4 regions of the Salinithrix halophila genome follow, and region 2 is predicted to be linked to each of the others. Evidence: riboswitches for the same ligand, from Rfam matches in the RefSeq annotation. Region 2 holds a riboswitch; each other region holds the start of a gene.

The links. Region 2 has a riboswitch for S-adenosylmethionine ahead of ACFOUO_RS11310 (methionine ABC transporter ATP-binding protein). Riboswitches for the same ligand answer to the same signal wherever they lie in the genome.
Region 1: another riboswitch for S-adenosylmethionine. It lies ahead of ACFOUO_RS09695 (homoserine dehydrogenase); the one in region 2 lies ahead of ACFOUO_RS11310 (methionine ABC transporter ATP-binding protein).
Region 3: another riboswitch for S-adenosylmethionine. It lies ahead of metX (homoserine O-acetyltransferase MetX); the one in region 2 lies ahead of ACFOUO_RS11310 (methionine ABC transporter ATP-binding protein).
Region 4: another riboswitch for S-adenosylmethionine. It lies ahead of ACFOUO_RS08115 (aminotransferase class I/II-fold pyridoxal phosphate-dependent enzyme); the one in region 2 lies ahead of ACFOUO_RS11310 (methionine ABC transporter ATP-binding protein).

The regions. Positions count from the first base shown of each region.
Region 1 is NZ_JBHSAP010000009.1:687,989-695,660, reverse strand. Features, by position in the region: gene sleB (spore cortex-lytic enzyme) at 1-159, shown strand, start outside; gene ACFOUO_RS09710 (small, acid-soluble spore protein, alpha/beta type) at 263-541, shown strand; gene ACFOUO_RS09705 (MGDG synthase family glycosyltransferase) at 768-1,904, shown strand; gene ACFOUO_RS09700 (fumarylacetoacetate hydrolase family protein) at 2,040-3,089, shown strand; SAM riboswitch class I at 3,156-3,278, shown strand; gene ACFOUO_RS09695 (homoserine dehydrogenase) at 3,362-4,672, shown strand; gene ACFOUO_RS09690 (Asp23/Gls24 family envelope stress response protein) at 4,765-5,142, opposite strand; gene rlmD (23S rRNA (uracil(1939)-C(5))-methyltransferase RlmD) at 5,279-6,652, shown strand; gene ACFOUO_RS09680 (amidohydrolase) at 7,080-7,672, shown strand, end outside.
Region 2 is NZ_JBHSAP010000015.1:216,324-223,995, reverse strand. Features, by position in the region: gene ACFOUO_RS11340 (LCP family protein) at 1-902, shown strand, start outside; gene ACFOUO_RS11335 (LCP family glycopolymer transferase) at 1,082-2,119, shown strand; gene ACFOUO_RS11330 (hypothetical protein) at 2,142-2,411, opposite strand; gene ACFOUO_RS11325 (YigZ family protein) at 2,583-3,221, shown strand; gene ACFOUO_RS11320 (MetQ/NlpA family ABC transporter substrate-binding protein) at 3,276-4,076, opposite strand; gene ACFOUO_RS11315 (methionine ABC transporter permease) at 4,114-4,770, opposite strand; gene ACFOUO_RS11310 (methionine ABC transporter ATP-binding protein) at 4,760-5,776, opposite strand; SAM riboswitch class I at 5,851-5,972, opposite strand; gene ACFOUO_RS11305 (sugar transferase) at 6,440-7,090, opposite strand; gene ACFOUO_RS11300 (NAD-dependent epimerase/dehydratase family protein) at 7,350-7,672, opposite strand, start outside.
Region 3 is NZ_JBHSAP010000007.1:47,057-54,728, forward strand. Features, by position in the region: gene ACFOUO_RS02430 (succinate dehydrogenase cytochrome b558 subunit) at 1-163, opposite strand, end outside; gene metX (homoserine O-acetyltransferase MetX) at 532-1,641, opposite strand; SAM riboswitch class I at 1,775-1,893, opposite strand; gene ACFOUO_RS02440 (ABC transporter ATP-binding protein) at 1,960-2,982, opposite strand; gene ACFOUO_RS02445 (ABC transporter permease) at 2,995-3,918, opposite strand; gene ACFOUO_RS02450 (ABC transporter permease) at 3,922-4,851, opposite strand; gene ACFOUO_RS02455 (peptide ABC transporter substrate-binding protein) at 4,950-6,578, opposite strand; gene ACFOUO_RS02460 (aspartate kinase) at 6,842-7,672, opposite strand, start outside.
Region 4 is NZ_JBHSAP010000009.1:371,873-379,544, forward strand. Features, by position in the region: gene ACFOUO_RS08095 (YitT family protein) at 168-986, shown strand; gene ACFOUO_RS08100 (hypothetical protein) at 1,061-1,321, opposite strand; gene dcd (dCTP deaminase) at 1,552-2,109, opposite strand; gene ACFOUO_RS08110 (aminotransferase class I/II-fold pyridoxal phosphate-dependent enzyme) at 2,239-3,420, opposite strand; gene ACFOUO_RS08115 (aminotransferase class I/II-fold pyridoxal phosphate-dependent enzyme) at 3,427-4,602, opposite strand; SAM riboswitch class I at 4,719-4,827, opposite strand; gene ACFOUO_RS08120 (ornithine--oxo-acid transaminase) at 5,371-6,564, shown strand; gene ACFOUO_RS08125 (MBL fold metallo-hydrolase) at 6,920-7,672, opposite strand, start outside.

The sequences.
Region 1 (7,672 bases), on a different contig from region 2:
CCGAAATCGGAGTCCTATAAAGCTGCTAAAGCTGCGGTTAAAGGATGGGATCCTTCTCAAGGGGCGATGTTCTACTTCAATCCAGATACCGCCACCAGCAAATGGATCTGGACCCGCCCGCAAATCACCAAAATCGGGAACCACATCTTTACCAATTAAATCAAGTGAAACACCGGAGCATGCGAATAATCGTATGCTCCTTTTTTTGGCGGAACAGTGACCGAGTCCTCTGGGAATGATATCTTAGAGGGGGTGAATGGGAATGGCGAGGAGACGACGCCGACAGTTGCTGGTTCCCGAAGCGCGGGACGGGGTAGAACGTCTGAAGAAGCAAGTGATGAGCCAGCAATCGGGGATGGCTCCCCAAGATCCCGAAACGATGAAAGTGGAAATGGCCCGTGAAGCGGGAATTCCTTATCAAACGGGGTATAATGGGGATCTGACAACGGAGGAGGCGGGCCGTTTAGGCGGACCTGTCGGGGGACAAATGGTAAAGGAAATGATCCGGATGGCCGAAGAGGAATTGGCCCGCCGAAAATAAACGGCGTTTTAACCTTCAGGCCCTGTTTTTTGGGGCCTTTCCTCTGTCCTATTTCGGAAAGGTATATATTTCCAATTGGCTTCAATGCTACATGGGATGGATTGGGGGAAAAATGGAATATGGGCCCTATGCAGGGTTAATTTTTTGTTAAATCGTGTGAAGTCCTGTGGGTTTTTTCCGTTTAAATCCGTCATAATGAAAAGACAGTAAGGCGGGAGGGATCAAATTGGAACGCGTTTTGATTCTGACGATGGGCTTCGGAACGGGGCATAACGCCGCGGCCCACGCGTTGGTGTCTCGTTGTAGGAATATGCCAGACACAGAGGCGCTGGCTGTTGATTTGTTGGAATTGGTTCCGGGTACCTTTCATCCTTTCCTCCAGTCTGGATACATCCGGATGATGATGAGATTTCCGTCCTTGTACACCTTTTTATATGACCGTACGTCTCATTCCCGTTTTATTCGGTATGTTTCCTCCGAGTTTATCGAGAAAACGGGTTGGATGATCCGCAAAAAGTTGAATCACCTTCTGGAACGCTTTCACCCCACCCGGATTATCAGTACTCATCCTTTCGGATTTTTAATGCTCCCAGCTTGTTGGAGAGGGCTGCCTACTACCGGTGTGGTGACGGATTATGAAGTTCATGCGATGTGGTTCGCCCAAGCACCTGATCTTTTGTGTATCCCTCGTCGTCTGGTGAATGAACGGGAACAAAAGCGCCTGATGTGGCAAACCGGCTGTCGCATCCTGGAGGCAGGTATCCCCAGTGCCTCGGCCTTTCATAAGCGAAATTCTCAGATCCGGGCACGTATTCAAGCTGGGGTTTCTAAGGATGAGCCCATGGTGCTGGTGATGGGAGGCGGGTTGGGATATGGACCGTTGCCGCGTTTGGTAGACGAACTTTCCCGTTTAAAACCACCGGCCCGGATCTGGGTACTTACCGGGAAGAATGAGAAGCTCTACAGGGAACTTACGGCCCGATTTGACGGGGAAAACGGTATCCATATTCTTCGATATCGAGACGATATGCCTTTGCTGATGGACGCGGCTGATCTTTTGGTCACTAAGCCGGGTGGTTTGACTGTGACGGAGGCGATGAACAAGGGCTTACCCATGCTGCTTTTCGATGCGCTACCCGGCCAAGAAGAGGCCAACCGGGATTATCTAATCCGGAATGGAGGTGCCCTCACTGTCCGTCCAGAAACGGTTTGTAAAGAGGCAGCCGCTTTACTGGCTCACCCGGAGGAACGGAGGACGATGGCACGCCGCTTGGAGGAATTGGCCTCCCCGGAAGCGGCGGACCGAATCGTCCATGAAAGCCTGCGGATTCGCCGTGAGGCTGTCCTGGACTCCGTCTTGTAGTCCCAAAATCCCTTCCATACGGGAGGGCTTTTTAGTATGGGAAAAAGGGTTGGCTCTAAATACCGGCGAATGTAAACCTTAAGAATCACCGGCGTGGGGGTTTGCCACCCAAGCCAGGCTTTAAGGAGGCATGGGATGAAATTAGTGACCTATATCATCAAAGATACGGAACTGACCGTCAGTACCTTCGGTGAACCAGCCGGGGGACGGGTGGGATGGATCGAAGGGGACTACGTTGTGGATATCGGGTTTGCCCAGGAGTGGGCAGCCCTGGAGCAGGGTGTGCCTATTTCTCGCGTTCTTCCTTTGTCGATGAGGGAACTACTGGAGGCGGGGGAAGAAGGGATGTCTGAATTGAGCCGGACGGTCGATGCGGTATCTGGCAGGGATCCAGCAGCATTGAAGGTGGAAGGGGAACCAGTCGCCTTATCTCTTGCCGAAGTCCGGTTAGCGGCTCCTCTGCCCAATCCGCGCTCTTTTCGGGATTTCTACGCTTTTGAGCAACATGTAAAAACGGCCCGGGCCCGGAGGGGGCTGGATATGGTTCCCGAGTGGTATGAATTTCCGGCCTTTTACTTTTCCAACCCCCATTCGATCCTCGGGCCGGACGAGGAGGTTGTTCGGCCCCGTGACACCCGTGCTCTCGACTATGAGCTGGAAATAGCTTGTGTAATTGGCCGGGAAGGGCGGGATATCCCGGCGGAGAAAGCGGGGGACTATATCATCGGTTTTATGATCCTGAACGACTGGAGCGCCAGGGACCTGCAGGCCCGAGAGATGAAAGTGGGCCTGGGACCTGCTAAAGGGAAGGATTTCGCTACGTCTGTCGGCCCCTGGCTGGTAACGAAGGATGAGCTGGAAAGCCGGCGCCAGAATGACCGTTGGGACCTGACCATGACTGCCCGTGTCAACGGACGGGAGTTGTCCCGGGGCAATACCGTCGACCTGACATTCTCCTTCGCTGACATGGTAGAGCGGGCTTCGCGGGATTGTACGCTATACCCGGGGGATCTGATCGGCTCGGGGACAGTAGGGACCGGATGCATCCTAGAACTGGGGACGAAGGTTCACCCGTGGTTGGAGCCAGGAGATACGGTGGAGTTGTCCATCGACGGTTTGGGTGTACTGAGAAACCGCGTGGCTGAACGTTCGCCCGCTGCCGGTTTAGGAAAAAAAACCATTTGACAGAAAGGTTCACCCTGTACCATAATATTGACTAATTACAATTGAAAACGGATGGATATATGCGATTTCTTATCCAGAGTGGTGGAGGGACTGGCCCGATGAAACCCGGCAACCCGTCTGCAGGTCATTGAGTGACGTCTGTAGACATGGTGCCAAATCCTGCAGCGTGTAAGCGCTGAGAGATAAGGAGCGGGAACCCGGCTTAGCCGGTAAACGGACAGTCCCCTCCTTATCCGAGGGGGCTTTTTTTATTATCAGAAGGGGGAATGGAAGTGGAACGGATCGGTGTGGGCCTATTGGGCATGGGGACCGTCGGAACAGGTGTCTTCAAGGCACTGAAGAGCAACCAGGATGTCATCCTAAAACGGACGGATACCTTGTTCGAAGTGAAAAAAATACTCGTCCAGGATCCGGACAAAAAAAGGCAGGCGGAGGATGCCCAATCGCTGCTCACAACCGATTTTCAACAGGTGCTGGAGGCTGGGATTCAGGTAGTGGTGGAGGCGATTGGTGGCTTAGAACCAGCACGCAGCTTTATTGAGCGTGCCTTTGAGGCGGGGTGCCATGTGGTCACCGCCAACAAAGAATTACTCGCCAAGCATGGGAGCGAGCTGGAACGGCTAGCCAGAAGCCGAGGAGTCCAGCTTCTCTACGAAGCCAGTGTGGGGGGCGGTATTCCCGTGTTAGGCACAATGCGGCATTTACTGAAATCCAACCGGATCCACCGCATCACCGGTATCTTGAACGGGACCACGAACTACATCCTGACCGAGATGGCATCGAAGGGTACTCCCTTCGATGAAGTGCTGGCGGAGGCACAGAAACTCGGATACGCGGAAGCAGACCCCACCTCCGATGTCGACGGCTTTGATGCGGCCTATAAACTGGCTATCCTTGCCCGCCTCTCCTTTGATGCGGAAGTACCTGTCACCGAGATACCCCGAGAAGGTATTCGAGAGATCACCCCTGGGGAGCTGGTTCTCGCTCGACGGTTGGGCTACGCTGTTAAGCTTTTGGCCCGAGGGGAGCAGTACGGAGAAAAAGGGCCCGTCTCTCTCGCAGTGGGCCCGGCCCTCCTTCCTCTCACCCATTCCCTATCCTCGGTGGACGGCATCTACAATGCGATCCATTTGGAGGCGGATGTGGTTCAGGATATCACGCTTGTCGGTCAAGGAGCGGGGGAAGAGCCGACTGCGAGTGCAGTCGTGGAGGATTTGTGTAATCTTTACTGTTTGCCGCCATCCAAATTCATCCCTTCTGAAGAAACGCTGCTTCTTCCCTCCCAACATTCAGGTGGTAGCCGCTTCATCTATTTGGAGACGGCACAGCATTTGGATGAGGGAGATGCTGAAGGGTTGAAACGCCGTCTGCAGGCCATTGGGCTCCCCGTCGGAGAAACCGGCATCTCCCGCGTCACCGATGGGAGTGGTGTTGCCTTCATCCTACGCCGTTGGGATCCCCTCTATCGGGGTGTTCTACTGGCGGAGTTGGGTCTGGAGGTTTCCTGTCTCACTGACCGTCCCGTTCACGGCAGCTCGACCGTGGAGGAAGCGGTGAGGCTGGAAGCGGGGAGCGCGGTATAAGCGCCCGATTATAAAAAAGAACCCGGCCTGGCCGGGTTTATATGGGGGGACTAGCGCAACGGTATAGGTTTTATACCCGTCTCCGTCGGATGTTATTCCTCATTCTCCGTCGACTCTTCCTGTTCCTCTGGAAGAGTCACTCCTTCAACACGAAGGCGGATATCATCCGGCCGGATGCCGGTCATGTCGCGGATTGCCTCTGACACTCTATATATGGCGCGGTTCCCTACTTCGGGAATATTTTCCCCATAGGCTACGGTCACCCGCAAGTGAAGGGTCACTTTCCCTTCGTCGCTGCGTACTTCGACTCCCATGGGGTGATCCCCCCGACTGAACCGCCGGGTTACGCCGTCGACTAGCCCGCCACTCATTCCGGTTACACCTTTCGTTTCCATGGCTGCCACGGCGGCGATCGTCTCCAGGACTTCCGTGGCGATCATGGATTCGTGTTGTCGAGTTTCACCAGCCATCATCGTCCTCCTCTCTCATCCCACTCCCTTTCGTTTTTTTTCGCTAAAACTCCTGCTCTAAAAGCGCATTTGGGAATCCTCTTCTCTTCAGGTACAATAGGACAAGCGACTTTTAACGATAAGAAGAGGATGACTCATGAGCCCAATGCAACTAAAAAAGGGAGAAGTGATCGGCTTGCCGATCCGCCGCCTCGGAATCAACGGGGAGGGAGTGGGATTTTACCGGAAGCAGGTTGTATTCGTCGATGGAGCGATCCCAGGAGAGTATGTAACCACCCGTATTACCGAGGTTCAAAAGAAATATGCTCGGGGGGAGATCCTTCGACTCAAGAAGCCTTCCTCTCATCGGGTAAAGCCCCCCTGCCCCATCTACCAACAATGTGGCGGGTGCCAGCTTCAGCATATCGACTATCCCATGCAACTGAGGTTGAAACGAGAACTGGTGGAGGAGGCCTTCTCCCGATATGCAAAGCAGGAAATGCCGACGATCCGGGAGACCATCGGCATGGAAGAACCTTGGACTTACCGCAACAAGGCTCAATTGCCCGTACGTCGTCAGGCGGGTGGAGTGGTGATGGGGATGTATACCCCCGGATCCCATCATCTCGTGGATATGAAGGGGTGTTTGGTTCAACATCCGGAAACGGACCGGATACTGGATATCGTTCGGCAAGTGCTGCAAGATCTGTCTATTCCCTTATACAACGAGAAAAAGCACAGGGGGGCCGTCCGCCATCTAGTAGTAAGGGTCGGTATAGCTACGAAGGAGGCGCAACTGGTCTTGATTAGCCGGGAGGATCCGTTGCCTAAAGAAGATGCACTGGTCAAAGAACTGCACCGACGGTTGCCAGGGGTGTCCAGTTTCATCGTTAACCACAACCCTCATCGTACCTCGCTGGTCTTTGGGGAAAAAAGCCGTGTTTTATGGGGAGAAGAAAAGATTACCGAAGGGCTAGGAAAGCTTACCTTCCGTTTGTCGGCTCCCGCCTTCTTCCAATTGAATCCGTCCCAGACCGTACGCCTCTATGATACGGTGTTGAACGTCGCAGGACTGAGCGGTAGGGAGACGGTAGTCGATGCCTATTGCGGTGCGGGAACGATCGGTCTATGGCTGGCAGGCCATGCGGCACGCGTCATCGGGATGGATATCGTGCCGGAAGCGATCACTGATGCACGGGAGAATGCCGCTATGAACAGGATCGACCATGCGGAATATGTTCTGGGAGCCGCGGAAGAACTTCTGCCCCGTTGGGCGGATCAAGGCTTTCGACCGGATGTGGTCGTAGCAGACCCGCCACGTACCGGGCTTGGAGAGGATTTTATGGACGCTCTGCTCCGAGCGGAAGTGCCCCGGTTCGTCTATGTTTCCTGCAATCCTTCTACGCTGGCAAAAGACTGTAACCGACTGGCAAGAGGCGGATATGCCATCCGTTCCGTTCAGCCGGTGGACATGTTTCCCCAAACCTCTCAGGTAGAAAGTGTTACCTTACTGGAACGGAAGAACCAGTAAAAAGGGAAAACCCCCTCCGATGAGGGGGTTTATCGCTTATTCGGGTGTGGTTTGCGTTTCTCTTTTATTCAGTAACGGAACGATGGTTTTTTTGAAAAACCAGGTGGCCAAGAGGGTGATCACCCCGGCTTTTAAGACAAATAGGAGAAAATCGGCCGCCATCGGGATCACTAGTTGATTCATTACATCTGTTTGTTGGAAAATGGGAAAGCCCTCCTAAACATCGATTTAATAAAACCTACTCTTTATGTACCACCAACATCGCTAGGCTAAAACATCGAATAATGATTTTACCACCTACTGGATGATCCAGTAGCGGTGGGGCTTCGGAAGAGAGGGTTGTTTCCGGCGGAGAGGAAGAATACGATGGGGGAAAGCTGGTATCCAATCCAATCACCACAATTTTGAGAGCAGAAAGGGTTCAGCCATGGAGAAACGGATTTTTGCCAATGGCCGTATTGTTACGCTGGAGAAGGAGAGACCTTTCGTGGAAGCCGTTTACACCGAGGGGGGACGGATTCGGGGTCTAGGGTCGACCAAAGAGATCCTCCTTCAGTTTGGTCGTCCAGCAGTGGAAATCATCGATCTGGAAGGAGGATTTGCTTGCCCGGGGCTGACGGATAATCACCTCCACTTGATGGCTTATGGCATGAAACTGTCTCTGTTGGACTTTACGGGTCTTACTTCCAAGGAAGGGGTGCTTCAGGCTTTACGGGAACGGGTGGAGAGAACACCGTCGGGCCAATGGGTGCTGGGGTTAAACTGGGACGAAAACAGGATGATGGAAGGGACGCCTCTGACGCGGGAGGAACTGGATCGGGTCGCCCCCGGTCACCCGGTGATGCTGACCCGGGTTTGTTACCATGTCCAGGCGGTCAATTCCCGGGCGATCGAGGCGGCGGGCCTTACACTGGATGCACCAGATCCCGCTGAAGGAGCTTTCGGCCGGGATGCTCGGGGTCAGCTGAACGGTCTTGTCTATGAGAATGCTTCCTTGCCTTTCCGGGAAGCTCTTCCGCC
Region 2 (7,672 bases):
TCCTGGTGCTGCTTCTCGTAATCAGTGCGGGAGCGTATATCCAGTTTCGCCCGGCTATTTCCCCCGCCCCCAACACGCAGGGGGAACAGGAGAAACACCCTCCAAAGAAACCAGTCAGGGCTTATCGATCACCCGTATTGCCTTCACCACCGGATCGTCCTCTCAGCATCCTGTTGATGGGAATCGATCAGCGCAAGAGAGACAAAGGGAGAAGCGATGCCCTGATGGTCCTCGCCATCAACCCCCGTCAAAAAGGGATCACCCTCCTTAATATCCCCCGTGATTCCAAAGCAAATCTTCAGCTTGGGCACGGGCGTACACGCTGGGATAAAATCAACCACGCTTACGCCCTCGGCGAAGGCATCCCCTCTACCGTTCGGACGGTGGAATCTTTCCTCGACCTCCCCATCCAGCACTACGTCAAGGTGAACATGGCCGGCTTTCGTTCCCTGGTCGACCTCTTCGGTGGCGTTGAGGTAACCGTCGGCCATTCCTTTTCATACAAAGGGCATCACTTCAAAAAAGGGCCCATGACTCTCAACGGATCACAGGCTCTCGCTTATGTAAGGGACCGAACCGGCGGGAGCGACTATAATCGTCACCGACGGCAACAGCAGGTGATGAAGAGTCTCTGGGAAAAAGGGACCCGCTTTTCAACGTTGTTCAAAATGGGCGAGCTTGCCGGAATCATGACACACCACGTGGAGACCTCCCTCACTCCAAGCGATGTGTGGCGTCTTTTCGTCGCCTTGCGAGAAGTTCCTGAAGACCGGGTGGAAGTGCTCCGTCTCGCCGGAACAGACGAGTGGGGAAGCCGATATTACCTGCGCATACCTAAGCGAGAGCGCATACGGGCCGCACATGCCCTCCGTCGTCGTATGGAACTGGAGCCTTCCCAATAAAAAGGCCCCATGGGGAGGGCCTATTTCGCATGAAGATATCAGCCCCTAAGAAAGGGGGATTTTTCTCTTTCAACGAATGTTCAGGGAGTTACTACTTGAGAGCTTCACTACCGGGATAGTATCATAAAAGAGATGCTGGTTACGGGGGGAATAAGGGACAGCAAAGTGGGGAACTCAACATGGATAACAACAGCATGGGCCGTCTCGAATGGAGCCGGTCACGGCGTTACAAAAAAGGAAAGAAGAAGCGTTGGTGGACTCGTTTCGCACTTATCAGTCTGCTCATCGTCTTGGCGGGGGCAGGGTACTTTTTCTACCAAGTGTGGGGGGCACTGGCAGGAACCTATGACCCGCTTGAAAAATCGGACAAGCGGAAACAGGCAGTCACGATGGATGACCCTTTTACCATCCTCCTTCTAGGGACAGACGCCAGGAAGGCATCGACTAACTGGCGACCCGATGTGATTATCCTCGCAGCAGTTAATCCGCACAAGAAATCCGTGAAAATGGTAAGTATCCCGCGGGATACCTATGTCCAGATCGCCAACACTGGAGGCGATAACCACAAAATTAACGCCTCTGCTTATTATGGCCGCCGGGAGGTTAACCCCAAGGGACCAGGACCTGTGAACAACACGGCCCAAACGGTGGAGCACTTCCTCAATGTGCCTGTGGACTACTACATCAAAGTTAATTTTCAGGGGTTCATCGATGTCGTTGACGCCCTGGGTGGGGTGGACGTCAATGTCAAATTTGCGTTTTCACAAGCTCATTTCGGCGGGGAGGTCATTCCCTTCAAGCCGGGCCCAAAACACCTGAATGGGAATGAAACCCTCGCTTATGTCCGGATGCGCAAGCAAGATCCCCGGGGGGACGCGGGGAGAAACGAACGACAGCGGGAAGTGATGACCAACCTGCTCGACCAAGCAGTCAGCATCAATACCGTCACAAAAGTGGATGAACTCCTAAAAGCGGTGGGTAAGAATCTCTCCATGGGCATTCAACCCCAGGAGCTCCTTCGTTTACAATCGATCTATAAAGAGATTCCCAAACAAAACATCCAAAACGAGCCGCTCAAAGGGGAAAACCGTCGCATGGATCTGTGGTATTTCTTCGTCAATGACAAGGAACGCCAACGCGTAAGCAACCTCTTACGCCAACAACTGGGTTTGAAGAAAGAGGCTGTCGAACCCATGGGCACCCCTTCCACAGAATAAGGAACCGGAGTGGGAAGATTCCCTACCACAGGGCCAATGGTGAATTGGCCCTTTTCCTGTTAGGCGGCCCACGTCCGATATGGCGGGGGATACCGACCGGATCATCGGGAAAAGCCTGTTCTTTCGTTTCCTGCTGGACCGGTAGCAGTGATCCTGTGAGGGACATCCACAGGCGGCGCAGGTTTTCTTTTCCTTCTTCCAGCCACTCCTGACAGACAGGGTAGAATCGGAACCCCGATTGACGAATGGAAATACACTCACGATAAATGGACGGTATACTGATAAAGAACATAAAGCCACCACATTCCTTTCACTCGGACTCACTTGTCCGTTGGTGGTTTCAAGAATAGAACAAGCCTTGGCTTCGCGGCTACCCTTTCGACAAAGCTTCTCAAATGAACCGTTTCTTTTTCAACCATCGGGAGAAATAGCCAGGTTCTCGACACAAGGAGGGCGATGGAATTTGACGAAACCAATAGCATACACCACAGTGAAAGGCTATGGGGAAACGGAAATCTCTATCCAACGATCCCGCTTCATCGCCTATATAAACCGTGTCGACACAGAGGAAGAAGCCGTTGATTTTGTCCAAAAAATCGCGAAAAAACACTGGGACGCCACTCACAACTGCTATGCCTATATTGTGCAAGGGGAGAACGAAGTCCAACGCTCTTCCGACGACGGTGAACCCGCAGGTACCGCCGGTCGACCCATCTTGGAAGTAATCAAGAGCCGGGAATTGACCAACACGGCCATTGTCATCACCCGCTACTTCGGCGGCATCAAACTGGGGGCAGGTGGATTGATTCGGGCGTACAGCTCCTCTGCTTCAGCGGGTTTGGACAACACTGGACTTGTGGATTGGAACCTACAACGCAAATTGACAGTCACGGTCGACTATCCCTCCATGGGAAAAGTGGAACACGCTTTGCGCCAGTCAGGCTTTGAGCTGGAAAAGACCCGTTTTACCGAGGTTGTCACGTTCCCGCTCTGGGTACCGGAAGGATCGGTACAGGCCATTCTCGACATGGTAGCAGAACAGACCAGCGGCAGCGGTCTCGTCCATTTCCATGAACGGGAACACCGGCCGCATCCTCGATAAGCTTCACTTAAACCAAACCCCCGCTCACGGAGCGGGGGTTTTAGTCTGAGGCGATCAAAAAGCGGGCTGTACACTTCCCTTGTATTTTTCCTCGATGAATTTCTTGGTGTCGTCAGACTGGAGGACTTTGATCAGCTTCTTGATCGCCGGTTTATTTTCGTTCCCTTTTTTCACAGCCAAGACATTGGCATAGGGGGAATCCGCCCCTTCAAGAAAGAGTGCGTCCTTTTTCGGGTTCAGCTTGGCCTGAAGCGCATAGTTCGTGTTGATCACTGCGAGATCCACTTGGTCCAGCACCCGGGGGAGTGTGGCTGCTTCAAGAGCCTTGAATTTCAGGTTTTTCGGGTTGGATTTGATATTTTTCAGCGTTTTTACCCCATCTTTTTCATCCAGCTTGATTAATCCTTCTTTGTCCAGGAGCAGTAAAGCACGCTCGCCATTGGTCGGATCATTGGGCATGGCGACGGTGGCTCCATCCTTGAGCTGGGATTTTTTCTTGACTTTTGAGGAGTATGCACCAATTGGCTCGATATGAACCTTACCCACGCTGGCAAGATCCCAGCCCCGTTCCTTATTGGTCGTCTTCATCCACGGGATATGCTGAAAGAAATTCGCATCCAACTGTCCTTCCTGTACCGCTTTATTCGGTGTCACATAATCCTGCAACACTTTTACTTCCAGCTTTACCCCTTCCTTCTCCAACCGGGGTTTCACATGATTCAGGATTTCCGAGTGGGGAACCTGGCTGGCACCCACTTTCAGGGTTTGCTCATCCCCGACTCCACCGCCGCCGCATCCTGTCACAGCCGTGATAAGAGCGCACGCAACCGCAAAAAAAGCCCATCTTTTTACCATCATCGATTCCTCCCATATCTGTATGTTGATGAAATATTCAACGTTGATCCGAACGGCGGGCTGTCCAGTCCCCGACCCATTGAACCAGTTGAACCAGGATAACCAGTAAAATTCCACAAATGTAAAGCATCCCGTCATTAAACGACTGAAAGCCGTAGCGGAAAGCCGCGTCCCCGAGGCCTCCTCCGCCGACGACCCCTGCCATCGCCGAGAAACTGATCAAGGTGACACAAGTGACTGTCAATCCGGAGACCAGAGCCGGGACCGCTTCAGGCAAGAGCACCTTAAGTACGACACTGAACCGGGTGGCCCCCATCGCCCGAGCGGCCTCCACTACTCCCTTGGGCACTTCCCGGAGGGCTGTCTCCACCATCCGCGCGTAAAAGGGCGCCGCTCCAGCGATCAGGGGAATAGTGGCTGCCGTTGGTCCCAGGGTCGTACCCACCAGAAATTGCGCTACGGGGAAAAGAACGAGGACGAGGACGATAAAGGGAACCGCCCGGAATAGATTGACGACGGAAGCCACGATTTTTTGTAAGCCCTGTTGCTCCCAGATCTGGCCCCGATCCGTGATAACCAACAGGATTCCCAGCGGAATCCCAAAAAGAGCAGTGAAGAAGGTGGAAATCCCAACCATGTATACCGTCTCCCTCGTTGCTTGCCAGATGAGGTTCCAATCCACTTCATGAAACACCGACAGCCACCTCCGCTTCCGCTCCCAACGATCTCAATACCGTAACAATCCTATCGGCAGTCTCCCGATCTCCCTCCACACGGAGGGTCCAAGGTGTGGAAGGGTCAATGCCGCCGGCGAGGACATGGATTTGAAGTTGCCTTCGGTCGGCCTCCTTTCGGAGTTCCTCCCAAACATCTGATAATCCAGGGAAACGGCATTGCACCACGATACATGCAGAGGAATCCCTACCCTTGTCCTCAAAAGGAGTACTTTGTTCTTTTAATAAAGTTTGTCGGACAAACTGACGAGTAACCGGATGAGAAGGATTCCTGAAAATCTCCGACACTTCTCCCACCTCAATCATTCGACCGTCATCCATAACCCCCATCCGTCCACAAATCGCCTGAACCACACTCATTTCGTGGGTAATCAACAAAGTTGTGATCCCCGTATCCCGGTTGATTTCCTTTAAAAGTTGCAAAATGGAGCCCGTTGTTTCAGGATCCAGAGCAGACGTCGCTTCATCGCACAACAATACCTTGGGGTCGTTGGCCAAGGCGCGTGCGATGCCCACCCGTTGTTTCTGACCCCCAGAGAGCTGGGAGGGGTAGGCTTTGGCCCGGTCACTTAGTCCCACCCGCTCCAACAAATGATTAACCTTCTGGCGAATTTCTTCTTTCGAACGGCCCGCAACTTCCAGAGGGAATGCGACATTATCCCAAACGGTACGAGACCAGAGAAGGTTAAAATGTTGAAAAATCATCCCGATTTTGGTGCGTGCCTGACGAAGTTCCCTCTCTTTCAGTCGGGTAATTGACCAACCGTCCACCCAGACCTCACCGGAGTCAGGAGTTTCAAGGCCATTGACCAACCGTAAGAGTGTACTCTTACCAGCTCCGCTGCGTCCGATGATCCCGAAGATTTCCCCTTCATTCACTTCCAGGTTCACATCCTTCAAAGCAACGACAGGGATCGAACCGGACCGGGACGGATAAGTTTTTTGGATTTCTTTCAATTGAAGCATGTCCTTTCCACCGCCTTACCATAAAAAAATCCTTTCCGCCAGAAGCAGAAAGGATTTAAAAGTCGCCATCCTTTCTCTCATCTGCCAGAACGCACTTAAACGTCCTGCAGGAATTGGCACCTTTACCGCAAAACCTTGCTGTGCGGTCGGTTGCCGGGCTTCATCGGGCCAGTCCCTCCACCTCTCTGGATAAGAGAACATCATACATTCCGTATTTAAATGTCCGAGAACGATATTAGCATGCCGGATACCCAACGTCAATGGGGTAAAATTATCCATTAGATAACCAAGAAAATTTTCCACTGTTGTTTTTCAACGACCTTTCCCGGACATTACATTTCCTTTACAAATGGTTAACAGCCCACTATTCACCGGCAGTTTGCCGTATAATAATAATCACTAAGAGGTATCGGAGGTGCCCTGGATGAACTACACGGTTGTGGGAAAAACCTTCTGGTTGGGCATTTTCAACGCAGCTTTCATAAGCGTTCCTCTCTGGTTGCTTTTTTATCTGTCCCTGCGCTGGCTGGTTTCTTAATAGGAGACAGATGGAAAGGATACCTCTCGTTTGACCTGTGATTATAAGAGCGTACTAACGCCTCAAGAATATCGATAAAAAGGGTTGCCGGAATCACGGCAACCCTTTTACATGCTGTTTCGCTTTTAACGGGCTCCACTTCCTGAAAGGACCACCCATACAGTTCGATAAAGAATCTTCATGTCCAGGATCAAGGACTGCCGTTGGATATAATACATGTCCATGGAGAATTTCTCTTCTGGCGTGGCGTCATATCCACCGTTCACCTGCGCCCAGCCCGTTAATCCTGGTTTCACCATCAAACGCTGTTTAAATCCGGGGATTTCCTTGGAAAACTTTTCAGTAAAGACATCCCGTTCCGGTCGGGGGCCGATCAAGCTCATATCGCCCCGCATGATATTGATCAGTTGAGGCACCTCATCAATCCGGGTTTTGCGGATGAACCGTCCGACGCGGGTAACACGGGGATCATCTTTAGCTGCCCACTGGGGACCGTTTTTCTCTGCATCCGTCCGCATCGAGCGGAGTTTGATAACATGAAAACGGCGTCCGCCCAGCCCGACACGTTCCTGCTTATAGAAGACAGGGCCTTTGGATTCCAGTTTGATTGCGATCGCTGTCAACACCAGCACAGGGAGAGTAAAGAATAAAAGTCCGATCACAAAGGCGACCTCTAACCCCCGCTTGACAATCGGATACCAACCTGTCGTCGTGACTGGCAAACCTTTTGTTTGCGCTTGCGAATCGCTTTCGTAAGCCACTGCTTTTGAACGCATCCGCAAACCACTCCTGCCGTAATGAATAGTGAGGCTTCCCACCCGAAGGATTGCTTTTGTGAAGCACCGTCCGGGGGAAAGGACTTGAAATTCATTCTTCTCAACGTTCAACTGTTTATCAGTATACTGGAGAACGCCCAGTTTTACAATACATCAAACGTCTTCTTTTACAAGCACTTTACACCAATGTTACAGGAAACATATCCGACCCGCCTCAGCATAAAGCAGGGCGAGCCTATGGGAATCGGGATCGGGCCGTTTAATTCTCGGCCTTCATCCGGTAATAATCATACGTCCGTTGCAGACCAGTCTTCAGGTCAATCCGGGGGGTCCAGTTTAAAACCCTCATTACACGTTCATTATGGAAATAGCTATCTTTAATATCCCCTGGCCGTTCAGGGGAATACGCCGTCTCGACTTTCCTGCCCAAACACTCTTCGAGGACCCCAATCAATTCGTTCAGGGTCGTCCGTTTCCCCGTTCCGATGTTTAGGATCTCTCCGTCTCCTTGCTTGAGGGCGGATAGATTAGCCGTAGCGATGTCTTCAACATAGATGAAGTCTCGAGACTGCTCTCCATCCC
Region 3 (7,672 bases), on a different contig from region 2:
GGAACGGAATGCTCCATAACCAATCCACTTGTTCCCGGAAGGAATCCACCCCTTGGGTGGCGTGGTAGTTGGTCCAGAGGTGCTCAAGCAAAAAAAAGCCGACTGGGATGACACCCAAAAGGGAGTGCAGCCGCCGGTTGAAGAAACTACCCTGCTTGCTCATCTTTTGCCCCCCATTGCCCCTTATAAGATTGCGAATTGTAAAAGCTTCTCTCCTCAAAGCGGAACCGGCGAAACGCCGGTAATGGTAACATTCCTGTTTAATTGTATGGAAAGAAGTTTCACCTTGTTGACAACTTCATTGTACTCCCATGGTTAGAACTGGTCAAGCTGACCCTGACTGGATTTGACAGAACCTCCCTTACCCTACTATGGTACGCCATCCGTTGGATTTCCTTTCCTATGAAAAGGCCTTCCTATTCACAAAAAAGAAAACGGGTCAGAATCACCTCCGGTCCGCTCAAAAGGTTGAAACTTTCCCGTGTTGTCCTCGGCTGGGCTGGTGAGTTTCCCCATAGGTTGACCTATACCTCAATCCTCCATCAGGAAATCTCGGATGGCGGGCCCGATTTCGTCAAATTCGACCAAAAAGGCATCGTGACCATATTCCGATGATACCTCCAATAGTTTGCTGGATTTCCCCAGTTGGGTGAGTGTGCCATGCAATTCCCGTTGCTGGTGAACAGGGAACAAAATATCCTCGCGAATCCCGATCACAAATACCGGGCATTGGATGCGGGCTAAGGCGGCTGATCGACCGCCTCTTCCCCGACCAATGTCATGGGTATCCATCGCCTTCAGAAGATAGAGATAACTGTTGGCGTCAAATCGGTCCACCAGCTTTTTTCCTTGATAACGGAGATAACTCTCAATCTGAAAGACGGAATCTAGGCTATTGATCGTCTCCCCTTGCTGTAGGTGACGGCTGAACCGCTTTTCAAAAAGGGTGCTCGTCCGGTAGGTGATCATCCCCATCATACGGGCAATGGAGAGCCCTCGGGCGGGACCGTTCCCATCATAGTAATGTCCACCCCGGTAATCCGGATCGGAAAGAATCGCCTGGCGACCGATGTCATTGTATGCGATTGCCGTAGGGGAAAGGGCATCAGCTGTGGCGATCGGCACCAGTCTGTCGGCGAATTTCGGATAGAGGATTCCCCATTCCAGTACAAGCATCCCTCCCATCGAGCCGCCAATCACCGCCCGTACGGAGGAAATCCCCATTTCCTCCAAACAGCGTTTCTGAAGTCGAACCATATCGCGAATGCTGACAAAGGGGAAATCGGAACCATAGGGTTGACCGGTTATGGGGTTGATCGACTTTGGACCCGTCGTACCGTTGCAACCACCCAAAACATTCATGGTGATGACAAAATAATTGCCTGTGTCCACATAACCTCCCGGACCGATTAGGCCTTCCCACCATCCGGAAGCCGATTCATCCCCAACCGTCCGGGAATCCCCGGTTAGAGCATGACAGACGAGAAGAGCGTTTGTATACCCCGGGGCCGGCATACCGGCGGTTTCTACTGCCACTTCCACGGACGATAAGGTCTCCCCTGATTCCAGTTCAAAGGATCCGATCGACAGGTTGCGGGTTTTCGTTTCACACGGAGTCGATGTCTTCGCGGTGATCGGCATCCTACCTCCTCCTTTGTTCGCGGTTCCATATCCTGTTAGTTGGTTCATTGGAGAGTTTTTGATAAAGGAAACGCCCTCTTCGATGAACGAAGAGGGCGGGTATGCGAAGGTGGATACGCAATCCGACGGCCTCTTCTCATCTTCCAGGGCCGCAAGAAGCCCTGCAGGAATTGGCACCCTCCTTTCCCCTGATTGGGAAATGGGGTTGCCGCGACATCATCGGGCCAGTCCCTCCGTCGCTCTGGATAAGAAGATTTTCGATTCAATTCACTTGCATTTTGTTTATCATATGACGAGCGAATGCCCGCTGTCAAGGACTCACTTGGAAGCGATGTTGATTTGCAGGCTGTCCTTCCCCACGGACGGAGCCTGGGGGTGTTCTAACCAGCAGGAGACCTGATGGGAACCCGATACTTCCGTCACTTCCGGCATCTCATCGTGACAGATATGCATGGCGTGGGGACATCGGTCAGCAAAGGGACATCCCTTTGGTGGATCGAACAAATCCGGCGGGGAGCCGGGGATCGGGGCGAGATCTTCATCCTGCTTCCAGTCTAGACGGGGCATGGAGTGCATTAGTCCCCAGGTATATGGGTGGCGAGGCTGATAGAAAATGTCGTCCACCCGGCCTGTCTCCACCACTTTGCCTCCATACATCACCGCCACCCGCTGAGCGGTTTCTGCCACCACGCCAAGATCATGGGTAATCAGGATGATGGCTGTCTCTGTCTTATGCTGCAATTCTGTCATCAATTCCAATATCTGGGCCTGGATCGTTACATCCAGGGCGGTCGTCGGTTCGTCAGCGATCAGGATTTTCGGGTTACAAGCGAGGGCGATGGCAATCATCGCCCGTTGCCGCATACCTCCACTGAACTGGTGGGGGTATTGACCGGCTCGTCTTTCCGGCGTGGGAATCCCCACCAAGCGCAACATCTCCACTGCTCGCTTGTTCGCTTCTGCTTGGCTGAACTTCTGGTGCCACATCAACCCTTCGGTGATCTGCCGTCCCACCGTCATCGTCGGATTAAGAGAAGTCATCGGATCCTGGAAGATCATTCCGATCTCCGAGCCTCGAATCTTGAACATCTCTTTTTCGGTAGCCTTAGTCAAGTCACGGCCGTCGAAAAGGATTTCCCCCTTCTTGATGCGACCTGGCGGGGAGGGGATCAAACGCATGACAGACTGGGCAGTGACACTCTTTCCACTCCCCGATTCCCCTACAATAGCTAGCGTCTCTCCTTTCTCCAGACGGAGGTTGACCCCGCGAACGGCTTTCACTTCACCGGCATAGGTCTGAAAGGATACATGCAGGTCATTGATTTCTAGAATCGTTTTCATGGATCTCCCTCCTCACTTTCGCATCTTTGGATCCAGGGCGTCCCGCAGGCCGTCACCCAAAGCGTTAAAAGCCAACAAGGTTAAGCTTAAAAAGAACGCCGGGAAAAACAGCCGCCACCATTCATCGGATAGGACAACTACTAAGGAGTCGTTGATCATGGTTCCCCAGCTCGCGATGGGCGCTTGGACACCAAGCCCTAAGAAACTGAGGAAGGCCTCGGCAAAAATGGCACTGGGGACCGTGAAGGTCAGTATGACAATGATCGGACCCAAGGTGTTAGGAATCAGATGCTTGGTCATCAACCGACGGGTGCTCGCACCAAGGGTTTTGGAGGCCATCACAAATTCCTGCTCTTTTACTTGCAAAACCTGGCCGCGGACCAGCCGTGCCATATTCAACCAACCGGTAACCGTGAGTGCGATTAAGATGGGGATCAAGCCCGGGTTATCCATAACGATCAGGATCAGAATCACCACGAGAAGATAGGGAAGCCCCCATAGGACATCCACGATCCGCATCATGATCTCATCCGTGCGCCCTCCTCGATACCCGGAGAGACCCCCGTATATCACCCCGATTACCAGATCAATCAGAGCTGCGGCCACACCGATAGTCAAAGAAATCCGTGCACCATGCCAGGTCCGAACAAAAACATCCCGGCCCAAGTCATCCGTACCAAACCAATGGGAAGCGGAGGGCTCCAGGTTTTTCCCAGCCCCGAGATCCTGCTCATAATAGGTGTATGGGAGCATAAAGGGGCCCGCGATCGCCATGACCAAAAGCAAAGTAATGATGCCGAGTCCGATCATGGCCAATTTGTTTTGACGCAACCTTCTCCATACATCTTGCCAATAGCTGACACTGGGTCTCGATATCGTTTCTGCTTCAAGGTCCCGTTTCGGTGCTTGTTCAAACCTTTCTGCGGGTATCGCCATTCGTTATGCCTCCCTCTTGCCGACTTTAATCCGGGGATCAATCAGCCCATAAGCCAAATCCACTAAGAAATTCATTGTAATCAAAAAGGCGGCAAAAAAGATGGTGGTCCCCATGATCACCGGATAATCGCGATTGGTGATACTCTCAACAAAATATTTTCCAATGCCCGGTATGGAAAAGATTTTCTCAATGACAAAGCTCCCGGTAAGAATCGCTGCTGCCAAGGGACCGATGAGTGTCACCACGGGAATGATCGAATTCCGCAAGGTATGGGAACTGATGACACGCCAGGGAGGCAGCCCCTTGGCTCGTGCAGTCCGGATATAGTCCTGCCCGATCACTTCCAACATGCTGGAACGCATCAACCGTGTCACCAGCGCTAGCGGTGTAAAAGCGAGGGCGATGGCAGGCAAGATCGTCTTGTCAAATTCCCCCCACCCTGCAATGGGCAAGAGCTCCCACTTCAACCCAAAATATTTTTGAAACAGGGGAGCAATCACAAAGCTGGGCACCGAGAGACCGATTACCGCCAAAACCATGAGGGTATAGTCAGGCAACCTATTCTGTTTCAGAGCAGCCGCCGTTCCCATCACGATTCCGGCAAAAATAGCGAGAATCAAGGCCTGCGACCCCAACTGGGCAGAGACGGGAAATCCTTCTTTCAACATATCATTGACGGTTCGGTTCGTGTTTTTGATGGAAAACCCTAAATCCCCTTGAGCCAAGTTCTTGATATAAACTACATATTGCATCGGCAGCGGCTTGTCCAGACCATAAGCTGCCTTCAAATTTTTCAAGGTTTGTTCCGGAAGTTTCTTTTCCGAGGTGAAGGGATCTCCCGGAATGCAGTTCATCAAGATAAAAGTCAAGGTAGAGATTACCCATAAGGTCGTCAACATAACGGCTAAGCGCTTTCCAATATAGCGAAGCATTGCAATCCACCTCCCGCTTGATTATAAGCAAGGAAAGACCACCCCATCGGGGTGATCTCTTCCTGCACCAAAACTGAGAGTGCCACTTGCCTATACGGTTACTCTTCAGTCAGGTAAGCAAAACGGAAGTCCGTGTGGCCATCTTTCTTGTAGATCACATTTTTCACATTTTCCTTTTGCATCGTGTTGTGCGTGTAAGAATAGATGGGGGCAATCGGCATATCTTCCATCAGGATCTTCTCCGCTTTGTGCAGAGCTTCCATCCGGACTTTTTGGTCGGCTGTCGATTTGGCTTTCTTAATCAATGCGTCATATTTTTTGTTACTATAGCTGGGATCGTTTTGACCGGAATCCGTCGTGTACATATCCAGGAAGGTCATCGGATCCACATAGTCCGGCAGCCAACCGAAGCGGGCGACCTGGAAGTCTCCGGTATGTTTTTTCTCCAAATACACTTTCCACTCGGAGTTGCGCAGTTTTACATTAACATTGAGGTTTTTCTTCCACATCTGTTGAATTGCTTCAGCGATCTTCTTATGTCCTTCATCTGTGTTGTAATCGATGGTAACTGGCGGAAGCTTATCCCAGCCCTCTTCCTTCATTCCTTCTTTCAGAAGCTTCTTCGCTTCTTCGGCTTGGGCGGTGGGTTTTAAGTACGTGTCATGCGCTTGTACCCAATCCTTCTCAGCTGCAAAATCGGGCATTCCACGGGGGACCCAACCATTGGCGGGGAGTTGACCCCCTTGCGCAACATTTTCGACGATGGATTTCCGATCCATGGCCATCGCGAAGGCTTTCCGGATCTTCTCGTTGGTAAAGGGTTTTTCCTTCACGTTAAATTCGTAGGCATAGCTGGCCAATTCCGGAACGCTCTTCACTTCGCCTTTTTTGATCAGGTCTCCCATCATGTCAGCAGGGATAATCGTCTTGTCGCCATAGTCGATTTCACCGGCTTTAAACATCTGGTAGCCGGTCTTATCTTCCCCGATAAAGGGCAGGTTGATCTGAGCCAGCTTCACTTTGTCCGCATTCCAGTAATCCTTGTTCTTTTTCAACACGATCTTGGAATCATGTTTCCATTCGGCCAAGTTAAACGCTCCGTTGTTCACGAAGGTATCGGCGTTGGCGGCCCATTTTTTATTCTTCTCCACCACTTTTTTGTTGACGGGCATCAGGGTGTAGAAGGAAGTCAGCGAGATAAAATACGGTGTCGGTTTTTCCAATTCCACTTCCAGCGTCTTATCATCGACGGCCTTTACCCCGACTTCATCCGCTTTGGCTTTCCCTTTGTTGTACTTTTCGCCATTTTTCAGGTAGAACAGCTGATAGGCATAGGTGGAACCGGTATCAGGATTGAGCACTCGCTTCCATGCGTACTCGAAATCCCCCGCTGTCACCGGATCCCCGTTGGACCATTTGGCATCGCGCAGATGGAAGGTGATTTTCTTTCCGTCCTTGCTCACATCCCATTTCTCAGCGATCCCCGGTGTCGGTTCACCCTCTTTATCCATATTGGCCAACCCTTCCATCACATGGCGGGCGATCAAGCCAGATTGAGAATCCTCTGTTTTTGCCGGATCCAAGTTTGGCGGCTCACTTACAACCATCCCTGCAGTGAGAACTTGTTCATCTGAAGCTCCCTTACCGGCATCGCTCCCACAAGCCGCCAAGAAAGCCATGCTGAGTACCAATCCGATTGCAATCCAACTGGTCCACCTCTTTGACATTTGCTTCACAACCCCCTTGAGAAAAATGGGCCCCAGCGACCATTGAGGTTCACCAGGTTCCGTGCCGTCTGCTCGTCCCCGACAGGACCGAAGAGATAATGACCCGTAATCCGGTTGAACGAGCATTCAGCCCTTTTATCTATATTCCGTCTTCTATAAAAAAAGTCCTGCAAGGAATGGCCAATTTTTATTTGATTGAGAGCATAGAAAAAACTGGGAAGGAAATGGAGTCCCTCCCAGTTTTTTATACGTTTCGTCTTTCCTTATGAAACGACGCCGGCAAGCGCCTCTTCCTCTACATCAAGGCCGAAAGTCGTATGGAGCTCCCGGACCGCTTTTTCCGCCTGTCCCTTAGGAATGACACAAGAGATTTTAATTTCCGATGTGGAAACCATCTTAATTCGGACTCCTGCTTCGGAGAGGGATGTGAACATCCGTGCCGCGACACCAGGATTGGTGACCATTCCCGCCCCCACAGCGGATACTTTGGCCAAGCCCGTCTCAGAGAGAACCTTGATACAGCCCAACTCACCCTGGTACTCCTCGATCACGCTTTGCGCCTCGTCTCCTTCATCCTCGTGAACGCTGAAAGCCACATCGATCCGCTCATCGTCATGTTCACTGGTAACAATCATATCCACATTGATGTGAGCATTAGCCAGTCGGGTGAAGAGCGTCGTCAGCGTCTCAGCCCGATTGGGAAGGCCCAGGACTTTCATCCTCGCCACCTGAAGATCGTGGGCCACTCCCCGCACATTGATCTGTTCTTCCATCTGGTCCGCCTCCTTAACGCAGGTACCTTCTTCGTCAACAAAACTGGATCGGACTACCAACGGGACCTGATGGGTCATGGCACACTCCACAGACCGCGGGTGCAAAACCCCCGCCCCTAAGTTAGCCAGTTCCAGCATCTCTTCATAGGAAATTTCCTTCAGCTTGCTTGCTTTGGGCGCCATCCGGGGGTCAGCAGTGAAGACACCGGTAACATCGGTGAAGATCTCACACCGATCTGCCCGAAGCGCTGCAGCCAGGGCGACGGCCGTCGTATCAGATCCCCCCCGTCCGAGAGTCGTGATCTCTCCCTCGGCGGAAAC
Region 4 (7,672 bases), on a different contig from region 2:
ACACCGCTCATATGTTCGATTATATTAGGGATTGGTTGCTCTTTCCACCCCCTTTTTTGGGGGTGGAAAGAAAACGCCGTCTTTCATCCACGATTGAAACCGTGGGCTTTCAAACGGCAACTTACTGTAAAAGAATCATCCTGTAAAAAGAGGAGGAATCGCTTGTGGTGGGTCGTCTGTTTCGTTTCTTTGTTATTTTTGTTTCATCCGTCCTGATCGGATTCGCCTTTAACATGTTCCTTCTTTCCCACAAAGTACTGAGCGGGGGGGTCTCCGGTATCGCGATGATCCTGGGCCTCGTCACATCGATCAATTCGGGAACGCTCATTTTCTTATTAAACATCCCAATTTTCATTCTCGGCTGGATGAAACTGGGCAAGCGGTTCGTAACCATAAGTTTGTTCTCGGTGGCGGTCACTTCGATCTCCATGGGCATCATCCCGGTGGAAAAGATCTCCGAAGACCCGATCCTCTCTTCCATCTTCGGCGGGGTTATTGTCGGCTTCGCTACAGGACTCATCTTCCGGAGCGGATCTTCCACCGGGGGCTTCGACATCGTCGGCATGGTGCTCACCCGCAAAAAAGACCTTCCTCTGGGCAGCCTCATTTTCTCCATGAATGCGATTGTCGTCTTTATCTCTGGTTTTGTTTTCAACTGGGACCTCGCTTTGTACACGATGGCTTCCATCTTCGTAACCGGCAAGACAATTGATGCCATCCACACCCGTCATATCAAACTCACGCTGATGATTATTACCCCCAAAGGGGATGAGGTAAAAGACCAGCTCCTCTCCAATCTTGTTCGGGGAATCACTATTCTTGACGGAGAAGGGGCCTACACCAAGGAGAAACGCCGAGTGCTGTTTACCGTCATCTCCCGCTATGAACTGGCCCATGTCAAACGGATGATCGCCGAAGTCGACCCACAGGCTTTTGTCAATATTACCCAAACCGTTGATGTTATGGGTTACTTCCGCCGTACATAAGCCAGAACAAAAAAAGCGAACACCCCGGGACCCTGTAATAGGAGGACATCAAGGTGTTCGCTTTTGGTTGGATCTCAAATCACTTGGGATTCCTTCTCCGCCGCCTTGTGCCAAGTTGGCAGGGATACCATAGCCAATTCATCCCCGTAAACAATACCCATCTTGTCTGTAACATAGACCCGCCGTCTGCGATAGGTATAACTTTCTTTGATTCGCAGTCGGGTCACCTTGCCGAAGCCGTGAAGCAGTTGCAGCTCGTCCCCCGCTTCCATTGCGTTGAGGGTGGGGCCCGCTTCGACGCCGCCCATCACGAATTTCCCTTTGTGTGTCGCCATGGAAACCGCCTCCCATTTGATTATTTCGAATATTTTACATTGTTACAATACGTTAACATTTTGATTACACCCTTTTGTCGTTCATTCTAATCTCTCTATACCCCTTCCACAACCAATTAATTTGACTAATGTTTGAACTATTGTGTGTTAACAAAATGTTCACATCTACCCTCGGCAGAAAAAAAGCCGACCGTTTCAAGAAACGGTCGGCTTTTTCCTTTGGCCTATTGTTAGATCCGGGGGAGTGTGATTCCCCGTTGATTCTGGTATTTCCCCTGTTTGTCCCGATAAGAGACTTCGCAAACTTCATCACTCTCAAAAAAGACCACCTGGCACAATCCTTCATTGGCGTAAATTTTGGCCGGAAGAGGTGTCGTATTGGAAATCTCCAACGTGACATGTCCTTCCCAGCCTGGCTCAAAAGGAGTTACATTGGTAATGATGCCACATCGAGCATAAGTGGATTTGCCAACACACATGGCTAATACATTATCCGGAATTCGGAAGTACTCCACCGAAGTGGCCAAAGCGAAGGAGTTCGGCGGTACAATGGCTACTTCCCCTTCAAAATCAAGAAAAGAATTTTCGTCGATCGCCTTGGGATCAATCACCGGCATTAAAGCATTGTGGAAGATCTTGAAGTGAGTTCCTACCCGAAGGTCATACCCATAGCTGGAAAGGCCGAAGCTGACGGCTTCTCCCTTGCCCACGTTTCGGTCGACAAAGGGTTCGATCATGCCGTGTTCCAGGGCCATTTTCCGTATCCATTTATCCGATTTGATCGTCATAAACGCGCTTCCCCTTTTACTCTCTGGTTTCCCATTCATTTTACAACAACCCGTCCCCACAAAAAACCGCCTCACCTGAATCGGTGATTGGCGGTTGCTGGGAAACCTCCCATAACAGGGCTCCCGGATTCAAATAATCGAAGCCCTCCACTCAACCCCTACAGAGTATAGGCGACGTCCCTCAATGGACTGTTCCAGATCATGGAGGATATCCTCTGCGTCTTCAAGGCCGACGGAGAGACGCAAGAGGCCGTCGGCAACCCCCCTGGCCTCCCGTTCCTCTTTCGGCATGGCGGCATGGGACATCCGGGCGGGATAGGAAAGGATGCTTTCCACCGAACCAAGGCTGACAGCAACGATCGGAATTCTCACTTGAGAGAGTACTTCCCGGACTTTTTTCCCGCTACCCAGATCAAAAGAAAGGACGGCTCCATGGGCACTCGCTTGGGAGGACTGAAGCGCATGGCCGGGATGTTCAGGTAATCCGGTATAAAAGACCCGTTCCACACCGGGGATCTGTTTCAACCCTTTAGCGATTTTGGCTGCGGAAGCGGTGGAGGCATCCATCCGTGCCTTCAGGGTCTTCAGCCCCCGCATCGTCAGCCAGGAATCCTGAACACCCAAGATGGAGCCAAGAGCATTCTGCAAACCGCTAATTCGTTCCGCCGTCTCCTTTTCTCTTGCCACTACCAGCCCGGAGACCACGTCGCTATGACCGCCGATAAATTTGGTGGCGGAGTGGACCACAATATCCGCACCCAACTCCAGCGGACGCTGGTAACAGGGAGTCATAAACGTGTTATCCACGATGGTCAACAGCCCATGATCCCGGGCGATTGCCGCCGCGCCCCTAAGATCGGTCACCTTGAGGGTAGGGTTCGAGGGTGTTTCAATATAGAGGGCTTTTGTATTGGGGCGGATCGCCGCTTCCACCTGTGCTAGATCGGTGGTATCCACGAAAGATGATTCAATGCCCATCCGGGGCAACACCTGGGTCAACACCCGAAACGTACCGCCATACAAATCGTTGGAAACTACGAGGTGATCACCAGAAGAGAAAAGGAAAAAGACACTGGAAATCGCGGCCATCCCGGAAGAAAAGGCTGAACCTCCAGCCCCCCCCTCCAGTTCAGCGATGGTCTGTTCCAAGGCCCGCCGAGTCGGGTTCCCCGAGCGGGCATAATCAAACTCACCGGGAGAATCGATGTCCGCCTGATGAAAGGTGGATGCCTGATAGAGCGGTATGCTGGCAGCGCCGGTTATCGGATCGATTTCATTCCCATTGTGCAAAAGGCGCGTTCCAAATTTCATCGCGTGTCACACCCTTTCCTCTTTGGAGTAGAGAGACGTCTGTATACTTGCTTGCTTCAGCGCCCCGGACAGGTCGTCAATCAAGTCACCCAGATTTTCGATCCCAACAGAGAGGCGGAGCAGTTTGTCGCAAACCCCTACCCGGTGCCGGATCGCTTCTGGAATGTCCGCATGGGTCTGAGTGGAAGGGTACGTAATCAAGCTTTCCACGCCCCCCAGGCTTTCGGCGAAGGAGATTAGCTTCAAGGATGCCAAGAGTTCCGGAACCAAAGAGGAGTCCTTCAACCGGAAGGAAAGCATCCCGCCGTACCCCCTCGCTTGAGCTTCTTGTACCTTGCGATCCAGAGGGTCGCGTGTCGGATAGAAAACATCTTCTACCGCCGGATGTTCCCGCAGAAACTGGGTGAGGGCAAGAGCATTTTCCTGATGCTTCTCCATCCGCAGAGCCAGGGTTTTCATTCCCCGCATCAACAGCCAAGCATCCTGGGGCCCCAATACCGCCCCGATAGAGTTGTGAAGGGCGAATACTTTTTCCGACAGTTCTGTGCCCCGGCTGACAATCAGCCCTGCCAAGACATCATTGTGGCCTCCTAAGTATTTGGTCGCGGAGTGAACGACCAAGTCCGCTCCCAGCTCCAGCGGTTGCTGAAAATAGGGTGTCATAAAGGTATTATCCACAATGGAGAGCCATCCCTGGGCCGTGGCCAGTTCGCAGACGGCCTGGATATCGGTTACTCGCATCAGAGGGTTGGTGGGGGACTCAATGAAAATCCCACGGGTTTCAGGACAAGCCGCCTTCCGGATCGCTTCTAAATCCCGCAGATCGACGTAGCTGAAGGAGAGCCCGTAACGGGTCAGCACTTCCTCGAACAGCCGGTATGTCCCTCCGTAAAGATCCAAAGAAACAATCAGATGATCTCCCCGGGAAAAAAGTCCCATCAACGTCTGGATCGCGGCCATCCCGGAGCTACAGGCAAACCCTCTGTCTCCTCCCTCCAGATCGGCGATCGCTTCCTCTAGAACCACTCGCGTCGGGTTGGCCGTCCGGGTATAATCAAAACCCGTCGACTGTCCCAATGCCGGATGTTCATAAGCTGTGGAGTAATAGACCGGACAGCTGATCGCTCCCGTGGTACGACATCGGCTTTTTCCGATTTGCGCTAGTTTTGTCTCTTGATGCATATCCAACCCTCCATACCATATCCGCTCCCGTCTTCAGTTCCCGAAAATTCGTGCTCCTTCAGCAATAAAAAACCTCTTCCCTTTATCAAGAGAAGAGGTTGGATCGCAAGTCCCTCCTCTTATCTCTCAGAAACCAGCAGGTCTCTGCAAGAATTGGCACCTTCCGGTCTCAACCGGGGTTGCCGGGCTTCATCGGGCTCGTCCCTCCGCCGCTCTTGATAAGAGTGTTACAAGAATTCTTGATTTAATTTCCGTCTGAAACTTGTGTTTTATTATACCGGGGTCTTTCGGGGGCGTCAACCCTTCCCACACAAAAAGGAACAAGAGCCAAAAAAGGCGATTAAAACCTTGAAATCACGAAACTCAAGAAGATCAGCTTGTTGACAAGTGCTTCCACCACATCGCAAAAAATAAACCGGTTTCCGGCAGAGAGTCTGTTGGCACCAGCCACTCAGCAAGTATCCAACCAGCATCACGCTACTGGTTGGAGTCGGAAGGGACGGAGCGGACTAACCCCATATTGCGGGAGGGACATCTGGCACGAAGTCGGAAATCCGGCTCCGCGCCCCTGCATCGGTGTGTCAGCCGCCGCGAAGATCACTTTCTCTGGTGTTTTCAGAATTCATATTTATGTATGCGAATACATTTTGATCCGTTTTACCCAGAAGCCTATGAACCAGGGGCAGGCGGTGTTATATTTGAGGAGAGAATACCGCTATCAATCATATTTCTGCCATGATCGAGCAAACCCCCGAAGGAGTGGAGCCGATGTCTAAGAATCAAACCCTCATCAATCTGACCGACCAACATGGTGCCCGCAACTATCATCCCCTTCCTATCGTCATCGCCAAAGCGGAGGGGGTCTGGGTAGAAGACGCGGACGGCAATCGCTATATGGATATGCTTAGCGCTTATTCGGCATTGAACCACGGTCATTGCCATCCCAAATTGATCCGGGCACTGAAGGACCAGGCAGAAAAGGTCACCTTGACTTCCCGTGCCTTCCACAACGATCAACTGGGTCTATTTTACGAACGTGTCGCTGCCCTCACAGGCAAAGATCTCGTCCTTCCGATGAACACCGGAGCCGAAGCGGTGGAAACAGCAATCAAGGCAGTACGCCGCTGGGCCTACGATGTAAAAAAGGTACCTGCCGACCAGGCTGAAATCATCGTCTGCGAGGAAAATTTCCACGGTCGTACGATGGCCGCCGTTTCCCTCTCCTCCAGTGAAGAATATAAGCGCGGGTTCGGCCCGATGCTGCCCGGAATCAAGGTGATTCCCTATGGAGACGCCGAAGCGCTGAAACAGGCGATCACTCCCCACACGGCTGCTTTCCTCGTCGAACCGATCCAAGGAGAGGCAGGCGTCATTGTACCGCCCGAAGGCTTCCTGAAAGAAGCCGCCGCCATCTGCCAGGAGAACCGTGTTCTCTTTGTTGCGGACGAGATACAGACAGGGTTTGGTCGTACGGGCCAACTTTTCGCCTGTGACTGGGAAGGCGTGAAGCCCGACATGTATATTATGGGGAAAGCCCTTGGTGGAGGGGTCTTGCCCATCTCGGCCGTAGCTGCCAATGAAGAGGTTCTCGGCGTTTTCGAACCCGGCTCCCACGGCTCCACCTTCGGCGGCAACCCCCTTGCCTGCGCTGTTTCCATCGCCGCCTTGGAAGTGCTGGAAGAAGAAAACCTCGTCACCCGTTCTCGGGATTTGGGCCGGATCTTCATGGATGAACTACAGAAGATCCAAAATCCTGCCATCAAGGAGATCCGCGGCAAAGGACTGTTCATCGGGATGGAACTCGACGAACCTGCCCGTCCCTACTGCGAAGCGTTAGCCGATTCAGGCCTCCTATGTAAAGAGACACACGAAAATACCATCCGCTTCGCTCCTCCCCTCATCATCACCGAGGAGGAACTGAACTGGGCTCTCGAACGGGTTTGCTCCGTTCTCCAGAAATAACAACCAAAAAACAAACCGGCTCCCTTTCAGGGGTGCCGGTTTGTTTTTTATTTCCTTCAAAGGGCATTGGCAATCGCAACGATTAAGGCAATAGCTCCGATCACCATCAGGATGGTACGTACCACGCCAATCGCTCCTCTCGATCAGAGATTTCGGATGACGAATAATACCACAACGACAATTCCGATAATGATCAAGATGTTTCTCAGCAAGTGGTTTTCACTCCCTTTGAGATCGGTAAATTTCTAACTCCAATGGCTCCGTCCTTGTGTATAAAATAACCGACTCCGTCTCCTATCAAACATCCCATTGCTATGCCCGTGCCATCTACCACACTCTTGTACAGGCAGGATTCCTATCGTTTAGCCTCGTTTCCCACATACCGGCCTTGATCGGGAACAGCCAGCTGATCAAAGTTGACGGCTAGCCTCCCCAATTGACGAAGCAATTCCCCGCCATGCATGGGAATACCATGGCCGGTGGCCACAGCCAAGGGTTTCAATCCATAAAGCTTTTTCACAGATCGACCAGCCTCTTCCCAATCACTCGTGAAATAGGCAGGCGGGCCATGGACTTCCCGACGTTGTGTCACGACGGCCCAAGCGGATTCCTGTTTGACGGTGGTAAAGGCGTCACCCGCAATGAGCACCCGATCTTCATCCCGAAACAGGGCAATGTGTCCCTCTGTATGCCCGGGTGTATGAACCCATCGCCAGCCAAGAAGGGTAGGTAGACTGCCATCCGGGGGGAGCGATTGTACCCGCCTTCCAAGATCAATTCCCCGATAGGGATACAGCGGCGCCATCCGAGCCATCAACCCGCCCCCGACTGAGGAGTCCGGGGGAAGATAGTCGGATTGTCCGGTCAAATAAGGCAACTCCCTTTCGTGGGCATAAACAGGAACATCCCAATAGCGCATGAGGGTTTCTAGAGCACCGACATGATCAAAATGTCCATGGGTCAGAATAATCGCTTGCGGTCGGCAGCCCTTCCCAAATCGCTCCTCTGCTGTACGGATGATCTCGGCTGCGGTTCGGGATAACCCTGCGTCCACCAGGGTCCATGTTCCGCCGGACTCCCCAATCATACAGACGTTGGCGATGAAGAG